One region of the Paenibacillus sp. FSL R7-0163 genome, then DNA from elsewhere that is predicted to be linked to it. Evidence: riboswitches for the same ligand, from Rfam matches in the RefSeq annotation. Region 1 holds a riboswitch; the other holds the start of a gene.

What was found. A riboswitch is a leader RNA that binds a small molecule or an ion and turns the genes downstream of it on or off. The one in region 1 is predicted to bind S-adenosylmethionine.
Region 2: linked by a shared signal. The riboswitch ahead of NST45_RS01790 (methionine ABC transporter ATP-binding protein) and the one ahead of metA (homoserine O-succinyltransferase) in region 1 are both predicted to bind S-adenosylmethionine.

The regions. Positions count from the first base shown of each region.
Region 1 covers NZ_CP150224.1:4,222,981-4,231,334, reverse strand. The annotation lists gene NST45_RS18850 (hypothetical protein) at 1-1,020, shown strand, start outside; gene NST45_RS18845 (ROK family protein) at 1,186-2,067, shown strand; gene NST45_RS18840 (HRDC domain-containing protein) at 2,278-3,294, shown strand; gene corA (magnesium/cobalt transporter CorA) at 3,381-4,316, opposite strand; SAM riboswitch class I at 4,714-4,843, shown strand; gene metA (homoserine O-succinyltransferase) at 4,959-5,879, shown strand; gene NST45_RS18825 (PLP-dependent transferase) at 5,916-7,088, shown strand; gene mqnC (cyclic dehypoxanthinyl futalosine synthase) at 7,717-8,354, shown strand, end outside.
Region 2 covers NZ_CP150224.1:418,187-426,540, forward strand. The annotation lists gene NST45_RS01780 (COX15/CtaA family protein) at 61-1,044, shown strand; gene NST45_RS01785 (Cthe_2314 family HEPN domain-containing protein) at 1,200-1,934, shown strand; SAM riboswitch class I at 2,037-2,172, shown strand; gene NST45_RS01790 (methionine ABC transporter ATP-binding protein) at 2,275-3,291, shown strand; gene NST45_RS01795 (methionine ABC transporter permease) at 3,291-3,950, shown strand; gene NST45_RS01800 (MetQ/NlpA family ABC transporter substrate-binding protein) at 4,008-4,874, shown strand; gene NST45_RS01805 (NifU family protein) at 5,033-5,281, opposite strand; gene NST45_RS01810 (YuzB family protein) at 5,363-5,617, shown strand; gene NST45_RS01815 (NAD(P)/FAD-dependent oxidoreductase) at 6,028-7,089, opposite strand; gene mqnE (aminofutalosine synthase MqnE) at 7,141-8,247, opposite strand.

The sequences.
Region 1 (8,354 bases):
AATTCAATAGACAAGAATAAAGCGGATTCTTTGATTCGAAAGCTCCTCTGGACAAGTGAGCCTTACAATTATAATGTAATCCGCTGGATGGCTCATGAAGATGAGAATAAGAACTTACAGGATTGGACGAAAGTAAAGGGGCAATTCGAACGAATCTTCACACAACAGGCAAGCGGAGACATCGGTTGGAAGGTAGAGAATAGCATGGCTCAAGCTTATAAGAAAGCCAGAGCTACCGCTAAAAAAATGCTTAACGACAAATCTAATTATGATACCGCCGTGTTTGCGACGGATAAGCAACTTCAAGGGTATGATTATCCGATTAAATCCGGATATTATTTTAATCCTGTTGGAACGTATACCTTTACACTGGAGACAGTTACGTTTAAAGATACGGATAAAGACACGAAGGACCATAAGGATCTTGTTGAGGAACTTACGAATTCTTTCCGATATGAAACTGATCTTATGTATATCAATAATGATAAAGTTGCGGTCAATCTGCGGAATGAACCACTGAGCAAAAACGGGAATAACTTTGCAAGAAAGCCAGCAGCTTTATCCGTAGAGGATAACACCGGAGTGAATGATGCGAAATTGTTGACGGTGGAGAACAGCTTTACTAAAGATGTGGAAGAGATCCCATATTCACAAGAAAGAGAAAGTGATAATGGCACCCATGAATTCTGGAAGAATATATTAGAGGGTTACTCACAGTCTAGTACACTGGGAAGCTTCGACAATTTCAAATACCGTGAATATGTGGGCTTGAATCAGAATATGTACAAGATCACGGAAAAGTCTACGGTGACGATTACGATTAATAAGGACCATATTCCTGTCTATACTACAGCTGAAATGCCAGATGGGAAGTACTATGTTAAGGCTTGGTTGGCAGATGTGGAGCTCTCCAAGAGTACCAACGCATACAAATCACTGGGCAAGCTTGTCGGCATTAAGCCGCTGGATCAAATTGAGGTTACGGTAAAAGGCTCTATGTTTGATGACTTAAATAATTAAACAACAATAGTCTCCCTTCATGCAAAATAGCATGAAGGGAGTTTTATTATTGTGATAGCGCTTCATCCAACGTATAATAAGGGCTGTTGATTGTTTTTTTATATTGTTTTTTATTTTCACACTGGATGGCGGATTATTGCTTATTGGAGAAGGGAGATAGTTGCTATGAAGTTATTGGGAGCGATTGAAGCAGGCGGAACGAAGTTTGTATGCGGGATTGGTTATGAGGACGGTACCATTCTGGACCGAGTTAGCTTTCCGACAACAACACCGGAAGAAACGATGGGACTCGTAATCGACTATTTTAATGGGAAGAATGTAGAAGCTTTTGGTATTGGATCGTTTGGACCGATTGATCCCGTGCTGGACAGCCCTACTTATGGTTACATAACAACGACACCAAAACCTCACTGGGGACAATATAATCTGGTAGGCACAATGGCTGAGCAATTTAACGTGCCGATCGGTTTTGATACGGATGTGAATGGTGCAGCGCTTGCGGAAAGTAAATGGGGAGCGGCTAAAGGTCTGGACAGCTGCCTTTATATTACGGTTGGGACAGGTATTGGAGCGGGAGCAGTTGTTGGAGGTCAGATGGTGCATGGATTGTCTCATCCTGAGATGGGACATATTCTAGTTCGCAGACATCCAGAGGACACGTTTGAGGGCTACTGCCCTTATCATGGCGATTGCCTTGAAGGGTTAGCCGCAGGTCCGGGGATTGGCAAACGCTGGGGACAACCAGCAGGCGAGCTACCTGTTGACCATCCAGCTTGGGATATGGAAGCTCATTATCTTGCACATGCACTTATGAATTACGTGCTGATTCTGTCTCCCGAAAAAATCGTAATGGGCGGTGGGGTCATGAAGCAAAGCCACTTGTTCCCGCTAATCCGTACCAAGCTGCAGGAGCTGCTTAAAGGTTATGTTCAGCATCCAGCGCTCAATACCGATATTGATAATTACGTTGTGCCACCGCAGCTTGGAGATAATGCAGGACTTGCAGGTGCGATTGGACTGGCAACCTTAGCTTTGGCAAGAAACTAGTATAAAAAGATATTGACTGTTAGGAAATATATGGTATTGTAGGATCTAACAGTATAGCATTTAATGAGGGAGCACCTCTTTCACGTTTATCGTGAGAGTGGTGCTTTTTTGCGTTTTCCGAGTCTGACAGTGTGGGATTCACACCAGCGAAGAGTAGCTCAGACCCGGTAGGTATAGTGCTTGCTGAAGACTAGAAAGGCAGGGATGAATATGCAAATTGTATTTATGAATCGCTTATCCAGAATATCTGGGGTGGATCAAGAGGTGTTCGCTCAGCTATGGATTGGAGAGGAAGAAGGAGTGTGGAGCCTGGGCTGGCGTGATTTTTCAGACGGTGAGGAGACGCAGGAGCATTTGTGGTATGCGGGTGGTTCTTGGAATGAAATGCTCTGTGTTTACAGGCATGAGCTGGCGGTGAAGATGGGGGATGGCTATCGGCCGTTGATTGATGGCGTATTTCATGAAGAAGACGGCCTTACTGGGCGCAATCAGGAGCAGCTAAGGCTGCAATATTACAGTGAATATAATGGGAACGAAGCTATTTATGAGGAGTTATGTGCTTGGCGCCGCAGCCGAGCTTCTAGTGAACGGAAAGCCCCTTACATTCTTGCCAGCAATCGTTTGTTACGTTTGATAAGCACTTTCTTGCCGCATACACCAGAGGAGCTGCTGCAGATCCCTGGTGTAGGGGAAGGAAAGGTAGCCCAATATGGCACGGATTGGTTGGCTATAACCTCTACGGCTGCAAGGGAGCATTCCTTTCCTTTGAATTGGGTTCACCAAGAAATTGAGGAGGACTCTTTTGTATCCTGGCTCTATAAACAGAAAGAGGTCAAATATAAGAAACAGCTAGAAAGACTGCGATTACGGCGAATTCTGCTGCAAGGGATCGAGAATGGGTTAGGGTTAGAACAGCTTAAGGTGAACAGTGGAGTGAACCGTCGCGAACTGATTGAAGCGGTAGAGGAGCTGGAAAGAGAAGGTTATTGCGTGGAGAAACTGATCGAGGTAGAACTGAAAAATATGCCGCAGAATGAACAGGAAGCGATATGGAATGCCTATGTAGAGGCAGGAGATCTTTTTCTAAAGCCAGTGCTGCATAAGGTGTATGGGGAGGATTTTTCAGCAGCAGAAGGGCTGGATAGCTATTATGAACGTCTGCGGCTGATCCGCATTCGTTTCCGGCGGGAGCAAGCTCCTAAAGTGGGCGTGGCGACCAGTTTCTAGTAGCTTTTCCTCATATCAAAAAGACGAAGGCTTCCTTACACCATAGGGTTAAAGGGCCTTCGTCTTGCCTATTCGTCCGTTTATTTTCATAGCCATTCTTTCTTGCGGAATACATACAGCATCCCACAGCCTAACGTCAACATTAGACCTATAACGGCAAAATAGCCGTATTTCGTATGCAACTCAGGCATATGATCAAAGTTCATCCCATAGATTCCGGTAATTACGGTCAAAGGCATGAATATCGTTGTAATCGCGGTAAATACTCTCATAATTTCATTGGCGCGGTTGGCGATACTGGATTGGTAGGCCTCACGTAAGTTGCCCATGAGATCGCGGTACGTCTCAAAGGTTTCGGATATTTTAACTGCATTTTCATAAATGTCGCTAAAATACTTCTGCAGCTGATCATCAATCAGACGGAGGTCTTTTTTGTTCAGGGTATTGATAACCTCTTTCTGTGGTCCCAGCATCTTCTTTAACCATAAGATCTCACTTCGCAGACCGATAATCTCACTCAGATGAGATTTCTTGGTATGCATTAGGATATCCTCTTCAAGCTTCTCAATCCGGGCTTCAATTCGGTCACCTACGGAGAAATAATTATCTACGACAAGGTCGATAAGCAGGTAAAGGAATTGGTCTGGTTCGCTAACCTCTTGCTCCCATAACATGGGCTTCAGGATGCGCAGCTCGTGGATCTTTTGTTTCGTTACAGTAATAATATAATGTCTGCCCAAGAATATATTGAGTGCCCGCAGGAAAATTTCCTCATCATCAAAGCGGATGCTGTTTACAACAATAAAGTAATGACTTTCGTATATTTCGATCTTTGGACGTTGATCCTCTTCACTAAGGCAATCCTCAACAGCGAGATCATGCAGGTTGAACAGGGGCTGAAGCAGCTCCAAATCCTCCACATCTGCATCAATCCAATAGAACCCTTCTGTTGGGGGTGTCAATGTTTCATCAATTTCATCAATAGGTGTAAAAACCCCTGCATTCACCAGCCGGATTTTCATCTGATTCCACTCCTTCTATCCCCGGGTCTTCACCAGGGACTGCTAATTAAGCACAGAGAAAAAAATCAGCTTGGCCGGCGTTACAATCAATACAAGAGGCCGAATGACGATTCGAGGGCATGAAGAAGAACTGCTCCCGCCGCCGGCAAGCTGATGATTATCCTGTGTGGTTGCTCATTTTGTACACTTAATTGCGAGCTCGGGTCGCCTTCCATTCTTCTTCTCACCTCTTCTTTTCGTTCAGGTATGAAATACTTGTCTAGTATAACAACGGAGTATGCCTCTTTCAAGCAAATTTATTGTTACTTTAAGGCTACTTCAGCATTGTATGGACTTGACGAAAAGGAGGTTCATGATTTAAAGTAAATTTTAAAGAAATTTAATTGAATACAGCTAAATCTTATCAAGAGCAGGTGGAGGGACTAGCCCTATGAAACCCGGCAACCGGCGTGTGAACGCACGGTGCTAATTCTTGCGGAACTTTGCTGACGACTAAACCCCGTCCAAAAGTTTCTGGCAGATGAGAGAGGCGCATATGACTGTAGATATGACCTTTCTCGTTTTCCGAGAAAGGTCTTTTTATTGTTCAGAAAGCCGCGATGTGACAACATAACCTAAATACAGTTAAGGAGTGGAAAGACAATGCCAATTAAAATTCCCGACAGTTTACCAGCAAAAGAAGTACTATCCGGAGAAAATATTTTTGTGATGGATGATAGTTTGGCTTTCCATCAGGATATCCGTCCACTAAGGATTGCTATTCTGAATCTCATGCCGACTAAAGAAACGACGGAGACTCAATTGCTGCGTTTAATAGGAAATTCACCGCTGCAAGTTGATGTTACCTTGCTGCATCCACGCTCACATACTTCTAAGAATACTTCTGCTGAGCATTTGAGAAGCTTTTACAAAACTTTTGACGAGATCAGCCACCGCCGTTTGGATGGCCTTATTGTTACAGGAGCACCCGTAGAGCAAATGGAGTTTGAGGAAGTATCCTATTGGGAAGAGCTAAAAGAGATTTTTGAATGGAGCAAGGATAATGTGACCTCGACCATGCATATCTGTTGGGCGGCACAGGCAGGGTTGTATCATCATTTTGGTGTTCGTAAAGTGGCATTGCCTGAAAAATGTTTTGGTGTATTCTCCCATACGATTAATCAAAATAACATTAAATTGCTGCGCGGTTTTGACGAGGTATTCCATGTACCGCATTCCCGTCATACCGATGTCTCCCGCGAAGATATTGAGAGCAATCCAGATCTGCAGATTCTGGCAGAATCCGAAGAAGCTGGTATGTATCTAGTAGCTACGACCGACGGCAAACAAATATTTGTGACCGGACATTCCGAGTACGATCCTCTATCCCTGAAATGGGAATATGATCGTGATTTGGAGAGGGGCATGGAGATGGCCTTGCCGAAACACTATTTCCCTAAAGATGATCCAGAACGGACACCTCCTGCAGTGTGGCGTGCACATGCCAACTTATTATTCTCTAATTGGCTCAATTACTATGTATATCAAGAGACACCTTACGATATCGACCCGATTGTTTATTAAGATCAGCGCTACATTATAATTTAGGAGGCATTTATCATGGACGACAAACTTAGGATTGAAAGCAGACTGGCACAAATAGGTTCACAAGAAGATCCGGCTACCGGAGCCATTAATTTTCCTATCTATAATGCTACGGCATTCCGTCACCCGAAGCTTGGGCAGAGCACAGGTTTCGATTATAGCCGTACCAAAAGTCCGACCCGTTCCGTACTGGAGAATGCGGCTGCGGAATTGGAGTCTGGTGATGCAGGTTTTGCCTGTAGCTCTGGGATGGCGGCTATTCAAACCATATTTACCCTGTTTGGGCAAGGCGATCACTTGATCGTTTCGCTGGATCTTTACGGCGGGACCTATCGTTTGTTGGAACGAATTATGTCCAAGTTTGGAATCACTGCTTCCTATGTAGATACGAATGATTTGGATGCGCTTGAGGCTTCCCGTCTTCCAAATACAAAGGCGATATTTATTGAAACGCCAACGAATCCTTTGATGATGGTTACGGATATTGCAGCCGTTGCTACTTGGGCTCGTCATCATGGGCTGCTCACAATTGTAGACAATACACTGCTGACTCCATTTTTCCAGCGTCCTCTGGAATTAGGTGCGGATATTGTAGTCCATAGTGCTACCAAATATTTGGGCGGACACAATGATATACTTGCTGGTCTTATTGTATCTAAAGGGGCTGAATTATCCGCTGAAATAGCGATTCTACATAACTCTATTGGCGCTGTGCTTGGGCCAACAGACAGTTATCAGCTGATGAGAGGCATGAAGACACTGGCTCTGCGTATGGAACGGCACGAGAGTAATGCACTAGCAATTGCCCGCTATCTACAAGAGCACCCGGCGATTGCGGAAGTGTTCCATCCAGGCCTGCCGGATCATCCGGGATATGAAATTCAGAATCGCCAGTCCTCGGGCAATACCGGAATTTTTTCTTTCAAATTAAAAGATGCCAGATACGTAGAACCTCTGCTTCGTCATATCCGGCTTATAGCCTTCGCTGAGAGCCTCGGCGGGGTTGAATCGTTAATGACCTATCCTGCAGTACAGACGCATGCGGACATTCCTGTGGAAATTCGGAATGCGGTGGGTGTAGATGATCGGTTGCTGCGCTTCTCGGTGGGCATTGAACATGCGGAGGATCTAATTGCTGATCTGGGTCATGCTTTGGAGGCTGCGCGGGCGGAAATCGAAACGAAGTAAAAGTAACGGCAACCCAGATCGGCACCGAATTGCTGGGAAATATCGAGGATCTATCTCACCGTTGATTTAGAACTGGTGTTAGACTGAGGATGAAATAGAGCTGTCTCATAAGCCGGGAATTGGCTGCTGGGATAGCTCTTCTTTTTGGACTTTTCGCTATTGGACACAGCTGACCTTAAACGCAGCATTATTCCACATTTGGAATGTTAACGGACTCCACAGCAGCTATTGCGCTAAAAAACAGCTTTCATGAGGCTCTTTTCATGGAATAGCATCACTGGAGTCCATAACTATGCTCTAAAGGCTAAAAACTTGCAAATAACGTCATCTGTGTCCGACAGCCTCAGGGAATTTTGATTCAACGGGTGCAGGCAGCAATGTAAGGACTCTTTCTGCTGGATGGTATCTTGCTAAGAAAGTAAAAAGTTTTTCAAGCTGTTCAGATTGTGATACGATGAGGAAATGAACTGTTCATTTATTAAAATATAAGGTATAAGTTACATACTATACTTTATCCTTATGTTACTACGAGAAACGGTTGTTATCTCTAAAGGACGACAACGTTATTTTTTCTTGTGATTTTGTGAATCTACCATATCCCTAAGGGTTTAAAAGGAGGATGCGAACGATGAGTGCGATAGATCTTATTTTGGATAAAGCCCTGCGGGGCGACCGTCTCCAATTGGAAGATACCATCCGACTATTCGAGAGCAACGAAATTGAGAAAATGGGTGCTGCTGCAAACACTATTATGGAACGCTGGCACCCGGACCCGTTAGCCACTTTTGTAATTGGCCGTAATATTAACTATACGAATGTATGTGATGTGTACTGCCGTTTTTGCGCTTTTTACCGCAGACCAGGCTCGGATGAAGGCTATGTGCTGCCAGATGAGGCGATTTATCAAAAAATTGCTGAAACAATTGCTGTTAATGGTACAGAAATTCTTATGCAAGGTGGAACTAATCCTAACCTTCCATTTAGCTACTATACAGATATACTGCGCGGAATTAAGCAACGGTTCCCTGAGATTACAATGCACTCCTTCTCTCCTGCGGAGATTATGAAGATGAAAGAAGTATCAGGATTACCACTGGAACAAGTGGTTCGTGAAATTCATGCTGCGGGTCTGGATTCATTGCCAGGCGGAGGCGCAGAAATTCTTGATGACCGTACACGCCGCAAAATCAGCCGACTAAAAGGCTCGTGGCGCGAGTGGATGGATGTAATGCAGACGGCACATAAAGTGGGTATGAATACCACAGC
Region 2 (8,354 bases), 3.1 Mb from region 1:
TGGTTTTTTGAAATATAAGTCTGGCTGCTTCTTCATTACTAAAAACTGCGGGTGATATTTTTGACGACAAATCAGTTGAAATGGCTTAGTTATCTTACTTGCCTTATCATGTTCCTCGCTGTACTCGGAGGAGCGGTAGTGACGAAGACTGGATCGGGCTTGGAATGCGGAAATGAATGGCCGCTCTGTCATGGGAAATTAATTCCGGCTTATACTATAGGCTCGATGATTGAATACACCCATCGCTTGTTTAGCGGTTTGGCAGGGTTATTCTCACTTGCCTCGATGTTTGCTTTTTGGCGTTATGCCCGTACTCGGCGCGATTTGCTGGGCTATGCATTTATGACTTTATTATTCGTCATCGTTCAAGGTGGTATGGGAGCGCTTGCAGTAATTAAATCCCAATCTGCTGCTGTAATGGCGCTGCATATGGGTTTTTCTTTGATCGCCTTTTCGAGCGCTATGATGTTGGCTCTTGGAACCAAGAGATGGCATGAATCGCGCGAATATGATCATACGTTGGAGGCTCAAAAGAAGCCCGTAAGTAAGGCTTTTCGCAATTTAACTTGTCTTACTGCCATCTATTCTTATATTGTCGTGTATATTGGAGCCTTTGTAAGTCATACGGATTCACAGGGCGGGTGTTCGGGTTGGCCGCTTTGTAATGGAGAATGGGTTCCGGAGCTTTCCGGAGGTGTAGGTGTTGTTTTTACGCATCGGATTGCGGCTTTGCTCTTATTCATGCTTACTGCGCTGCTTGGGCATTTAGCATTTTGGAAACATAAGGATTATCCAGAGCTTAGAGCGCTAGGTGTAGCTGCAGTGCTGTTATGCTTGATGCAGGTGTTTAGTGGGGCGGCTGTGGTTTACACCCTAGATAATGAAAGATTGTACATATTTGCCGCTTTGGCTCATATTTTGCTGATTGCCAGTTTGTTTGGTGTCTTATGTTATATGAGTGTAAGAGTCTGGCAGCTAAATCGTGCGGGTAGTGTCGTGTCTGGAAAAAATGTAACGAACCCAATGATTCCACCGCCTTGGTAGAACATTCCCTCCGTGGATAGAGGCGCTTCACCCGCGGAATAATAAAGTGGAAATCGGTATATCGTGGAGCTGATTGGCCGATGCTTACGTCGCGAGTTTTGTACGAAGCAGTCCATGGAAGCAGACGCTGAACAAAACTTTAGGAGGACTGGGATATGCTGCGGGTATTACTTGGAGAGCCGCCTCGAAAGAACAGTGGTGTGTTGGCTGATGCGATGGAGAATATGGCCACTTTTGCAGCATTGCTGCGCAAGGAAATGAGTGCCCATGAGGATAATGACCATGAATACCGCAAGCTGGAGATTTGGACACGTGGACTGATTTCCTCTCTGGATGAACTGGAGCAAAGTTGGTTCGCGGCCGCTTTTTACCGGAAATTAGTGATCGCGGGTTATATGGATGATATGACACCGGTGGAACAGGGCGATTATGCACGTTATGTTTATTTTTATAAAGATGGCTTTATCCGGGTTTTCTCTCTTCTGGACAAGCTTGGGACGGTACTGAATCATTTTTATGATCTCAAAACATCCAAATTAAAAACGCACTTTTCTTACTTTACAGTGCTGCGTCAGCTTCAATTATTGAATGTGCATCCTGCATTAGCGGATCAACTGGAACAGATCAAGAACTCCTACCGCGATCCATTGGAGAATTTACGCAAGCGCAGAAATGCTGAAATTCATTATATGAATTCTGAAATGCAGGATGATCTGTGGCAGCGGCATCAAGGTCTGCATGATAAAATTCAGCTCGAGGATCTGGATAGCCATCTTGAGGATTTAAAACAATCGCTCGAAATGAACTGTAAGACATTAATCGCGGCATTCAGCTACAGCAATGAACAGCTGCGTAAGGAAATAAGCAGGGCAAAGAGCATAAAATCGTAATCGTTCAATATATTTCCTTTTGACAAAAATCGATAAACTCACTATACTTATGCTTGCATTAAAGTATGTACGATTTCAGAAAAAATATAATTTCATAACTTTATCTTATCGAGAGCGGCGGAGGGATAGGCCCGATGAAGCCCGGCAACCGATTTGTATCCAGCGCGGGAAGCGTTGTACAAATGTCATGGTGCTAATTCCTACAATGGCGCAGGTTGCGGTCGTTGGCAGATGAGAAGGCATTGTCTTAATAAACCCACAGAGCCTCTTGCGATCTGCATCGATCGTTGGAGGTTTTTTTGTATAGAATAAGTGAAATATAAAGGGGGGGCGACGAGAGTTGATTAATCTAAAAGGGATAACAAAGGTTTATGGAAAAGGGAGTAATGCGGCAACAGCGCTTTCTGGATTGAATCTGTCCATCGAGAAAGGTGAAATATTCGGAGTCATCGGGCACTCTGGAGCGGGGAAAAGTACATTGATCCGTTGCATTAATCTGTTGGAACGTCCGACAGAAGGTGAGGTCTGGGTAGACGGTGTTGAACTAACTAGCCTTAACCAAGGTCAATTACAGGAACAGCGGCGCAAGATTGGGATGATTTTTCAACATTTCAATTTGCTTTCTTCGGCGACTGTGTATGATAATATTGCCTTTCCACTGCGACTTGCAGGTACATCTAGAACAGCTATTGATACAAAAGTGAAAGATCTGCTCGCTCTAGTTGGGCTTGAAGAACATACAGATAAGTATCCTTCTCAGTTATCTGGAGGACAAAAGCAGCGGGTCGGCATCGCCCGGGCACTAGCCAGTGACCCTGATGTACTGCTGTGTGACGAGGCCACTTCTGCGCTTGATCCCCAGACAACGGACTCCATTCTTAAGCTGCTGCTCGATATTAATAAAAGATTCCATTTGACCATTGTGCTGATCACACATGAAATGCATGTAATCCAGAGCATCTGCGACCGTGTCGCGGTCATTCATGGTGGTGGGATTGTTGAGCAAGGCAAAGTTACAGAGGTATTTCTCAAGCCGCAGCATGAGGTTACACGCGATTTCATCCGCAGTGAGACACAGAATGAAGGGCCTCTTCGAGTGGCGCTTGATGCTGCTGCCGGGGATAACTCTCAAGCTGTCAAAATTACTTTTTTCGGAGAAAAAACTTACGGCTCGGCACTATCCGATGTCGTGCGTGATACGGGTGTAAGCTTTGCAATCTTACATGGTACCATCTCAACGATTAAAGATGTGCCTTATGGACAGATGATTGTGCGGTTCGAAGGGCCAGCTGAGGCGATTGCTGTAACGATCTCCAGACTAATTGCTCAAGGCCTTGATGTGGAGGTGATTTCGTAATGAATTTTGCAGATCTAAATTGGCAAGAAATGATGGATGCTACGGTTGCTACTATAAAAATGATATTTTTTTCCGGATTGTTCACAATTATTCTTGGTTTACCACTCGGAATTCTATTGTATTTATGGGGGAAATCGAATAGTATAGTAATCAGAGTAACTTACTCGGTCTTATCATTACTTGTAAATATCTTACGCTCCGTACCCTTTATCATTTTGATGGTGGCTCTCATTCCTTTCAGCAAAGCCGTTGTTGGAACCTCAATTGGTGTACTCGGTACGATTCCACCTCTGGTGATTGGTGCAGCTCCGTTTTTTGCCCGCTTGGTAGAGACGTCGTTAAGAGAGGTAGACCGCGGAGTCATCGAAGCCGCACAAGGTATGGGAGCATCGACGAACCAAATCGTTATGCGTGTTCTTTTGCCAGAAGCTCGTCCAGGTCTGCTAGCTGGAGTTACGATCACACTGGTTACACTGGTCTCCTATACAGCAATGGCTGGTATGGTTGGGGGTGGCGGATTAGGTGACTTGGCGATTCGTTACGGCTACCACCGCTATGAGACGGAGATTATGATTGTTTCTATAATATTTATTGTCGTACTGGTGCAATTGCTACAAATGGCCGGTGACCGACTCGTAAAACATTACACACGGAAATAAGGTACATCCATATATATCCTTATTCAATACAAAATATAGATTAGAGGGGGATTTACAATGAAAAAAGTACTACTTACATTTTTTAGCCTGACACTGGTTGCGGTGCTTGCGGCTTGCGGTAACAACAATGCATCTAATAATGCTGGGAGCTCGGCTGCTACAACAGCACCAAATGCAGAAGCAACAAGTGAACCTACTAAAGATCCTGTGAAACTGGTTATTGGTGCCTCACCTGTGCCTCATGCTGAAATTTTGAAGGCTATTGCTCCATTGCTTGAAAAAGATGGAATTACACTTGAAATTAAAGAATTTACTGACTATATTCAACCTAACGTGCAGCTTGATGAGAAGGAGTTAGACGCTAACTTTTTCCAACACCAACCGTATCTGGATGACCAAAACAAAAATAATAAAACAGATCTGGTCTCCGTTGCATCCGTTCACGTTGAGCCTTTTGGAGCTTATTCCAAAAAAATCAAATCGATCGATGAGTTGGCTGATGGTGCAAAAGTTGCCATTCCGAACGATGCTACTAACGGTGGCCGTGCACTAATCCTACTTGCAAAAAATGGTCTGATTACCTTGAAAGATGATACAAACATTGCTGCAACGAAAGCAGATATCACTGAAAACAAGAAAAACCTCGACATCATTGAGTTGGAAGCAGCTATGCTCCCACGTCAACTGGATGAGGTAGACCTTGCTTTGATCAACACGAACTTTGCACTAGACGCTGGTCTTGTGCCAACTAAAGATGCACTGTTCATCGAGGGTGTAGATTCCCCTTATGCTAACATTTTGGTAACCCGTCAAGACAATAAAGATTCCGAAGCCATCAAAAAGCTGGTTGCTGCCCTGAATTCTCCAGAAGCTAAAGCTTTCATTGAAGAAAAGTACGAAGGTGCGATCATTCCAGCGTTTTAAGGAATTAAGCTAAATTCGTCTATAGTCATAACAAGAACCCGCAGCCAAGTTGGCTTGCGGGTTTTATGTTCTAAGGTTGTGAGAGAATGTTAAATCCTCTATAATAAGAAAATCCCGATCTCCTTCACAGGAGAATCGGGAGGGTTATTAAACGGGATTTAGAATACTTGAACTACTTCTTCAACGCCTTCTACTTCTTCAAGGAGGGCGCGTTCAATCCCGGCTTTCAAGGTGATCGTGGAGCTTGGGCAGCTGCCGCAGGCACCCATAAGTTTCAACTTAACGATGCCGTCTTCCACATCGACCAGTTCTACGTCACCGCCATCGCGCTGCAGGAACGGACGAAGCTTATCCAGCACTTCTAGTACTTCATCATACATTTCGGTGCTTTGTGCATTCTCACTCATTTCTCAATCACTCCTTTCGTAAGTTCATTATAGTACAAAAAGTTAAAAAATAAAATGGTTAGGCGGAATAGGGAGATCATCATGAGACCAATTATTGAATTTTGTTCCAGCAACATGGGTCACGGAACAGACAAGCTAATGCATAAGCTGGAGGAAAATCCGGATTATGATGTCATTGAATACGGATGTCTGAACAATTGTGGAGAGTGTTATTTAATGCCTTTCGCCATGGTTGAAGGTGACATTATTGCAGCAGACACTGTTGCAGAGCTAGAAGAGAAAATTGAAGCCAAGATCAAAGAGCTTGAGGCTTGGTTTAATATAGATCTTGACTAAATTTCTCGAGAAAAAAAGAGGGAGCACTCCATAATCTAAATTATGGAGTGCTCCCTCTTTTTGGAACCTTGCTTGAACAAAATCCACCAATTTGATCGATTAGGCAACATATTGGAGAGTGCAGGTGCTACCGTGAAGGTGCCACCGGACTCAGGTGACCTTATATTGAGTGTCTTCCTACATTTGGATAGCTATCGGACCCCATAGTCACTATTCACCTGAAAAGCAGCATAAATGAACCTCATTATAAGCAATAACTTCACTGGAGTCCGAAACTCTCCTCCAAAGGCTAAAAATTTGCGAATAAGGATATCTGAGTCCGTAGGGTATACGCACCAATAACGTAAGAAAGCTACTCTCGTGTTTATCTGAGAGTAGCTTCGTTGAATACTTATGAACCAATCTTAGGCTTATCCTAAAGTGCGTTTCGACATCCAGAGCACTCCGCTCTTGAGGATGCGGGGAACCCGTCCTTTGACGGAGCGTTGTCCCATAAGTCCGAATCCTGCTTTTTTGCCTAGTGACCCTAAAGTACCCTTCAGGCGAATAGGATGAAGCTTAGGAGTCTCACCGCGCCAGGTGGCTTGAATAACCTGAGCTACCTGCTCACCCTGTGCTCCAGCGGCTTGTGCGCTTGGTGCAAATGGCAGACTGGCACAGTCACCAATCACATATACCTCAGGATAATCCGGTATACGATAATACTCATCCAGCATAATCCGTCCACCGCGGTCCTTCGACACATTCAAATCTTGAACTACTTTTACAGGTTGAATTCCTGCGGTCCATACTGTCACATCTGAAAGGATTTCCTCGGTACCGTTAAAAATCGAATCCTTCTCTACATGAGATACAGAGATTCGTCCGAGCGTTTGCACCTGATGGTGATGAAACCATTCCTCTACGTACTGTGACAGCTTTGCCGGAAAGGCAGACAAAACACGTTCACCGCGATCCAGAATAGCAATGTTAAGGTCTGGACGGCTCTCCCGAAGCTCTGCGGCTAATTCAACACCGCTTAATCCTCCACCTACGATGTTTATCGTTCCGTAAGGCTTCACATCATTTAAACGGCGGTAGGTTTCCCGAGTACCAGCAAAGGTCTGGATGCTGCAGGTATATTGATCAGCACCAGGGATGTTGTGGTAATTATCGGTACAGCCAAGAGCAATGGCTAGGAGATCATAAGATACAATCTCACCGGATTCCATACTGACTATTTTGCTCTCCAAATCAATGGAACTCACTTCACCGTACCGGACAGTAAGCCGGGGGTGAACCGGAAAATGAATGCGCAGGTGATAATCAGTTACGGTACCTGCGGCGAGCGCATAATATTCCGTTTTGATTCCTTGATAAGGCATTCGGTCAATTAAGATAATTTCAACATCATGAGGAAGATGATTATTGAGTAATTCTTGAATTAAGGCTAGGCCGCCGTAGCCACCGCCAAGAACGAGTATTGTTCTCATGCTGACCGAACTTCCTTTCCAATATGGGATAACAAATCTCAGGTAGTCTTCTTATTCGTATACCTTAACCTCATTATAGAAAGTGTCACGTTCGACAGGAATTCGTCCAGCACCTTTCACTAGCCAGATCAATTCGTCGCGAGTCAGACCTTCCGGTGTTAAGGCGCCAGCCGCGTGGCTGATCCGTTCTTTTAGAATTGTGCCATGCACGTCTGATGCACCGAAGTTCAGCGCAACTTGAGTAAGCTGAGGGCCAATGTTAATGAAGTACGCTTTGATGTGATCGAAATTGTCCAACATCAATCTGCTGATCGCAATGGTCTTCAGATCCTCATAAGCAGAGTTGCGGCGCATGATGCCAGCGTTTTTATTCTTAGGCTGCATGGACAATGGAATGAATACCATAAAGCCATTGGTTTCGTCCTGCAAATCACGGATTTGCATCATATGGCGGATACGGTCTTCGTGAGATTCAATGGAGCCGTACAGCATAGTGGTATGGGTCTTCATCCCAAGCTGATGTGCTGTCCGATGGACTTCCAGATATTCTTCCACATTAGCTTTGTCTACACGCATTTTTTTACGATATTGGTCGGATAATATCTCTGCGCCACCACCGGTGAGTGTTTTAAGTCCAGCAGCACGCAATTGTTCCAGTACCTCACGAATACTCAAACCGCTAATACGGGTAAAGAAATCAATCTCAGCGGCAGTGTAGGCTTTTAAGGTAACCTCAGGGAAACGTTCGTTCAAAGCCTTTAAAGAATCCACATAATATTGGAAGGGAACCTTGTCGTTATGGCCACCAACAATGTGGAATTCGCGTACGCCCGGGTGGATATGCTGTTCGACATATTGCACCATTTCCTGACCGGAAAGGGTATAGGCTCCCTCTTCTCCATCATCTTTGCGGAAATTGCAGAATGCACAGTGCGATTCGCAAACATTGGTGAAATATAGACTCATGTTTTCGATAAAATATACCCGGTTGTGATTCTTGGCGATATTGACTTCATTCGCTAGCTGGCCAATGGTAAGTAAATCGTTGCTTTGATATAAATAAACGCCATCTTCCAAATTCAATCTTTCGCCGCTGCGAACCTTATCAATAATGTTCGCCATTCGGGCATCCGTGTGGGGGGTAAAAAGAGTAGACATATTATGATTTCCTCCTGAAAGTTTACGAGCAGATTGCTCGAAGATAAATTCCAGACGTACCCAAGTGGTAGCTGTTCATTCTAAAAAAGAAAGAGGCGAGCTTGCCT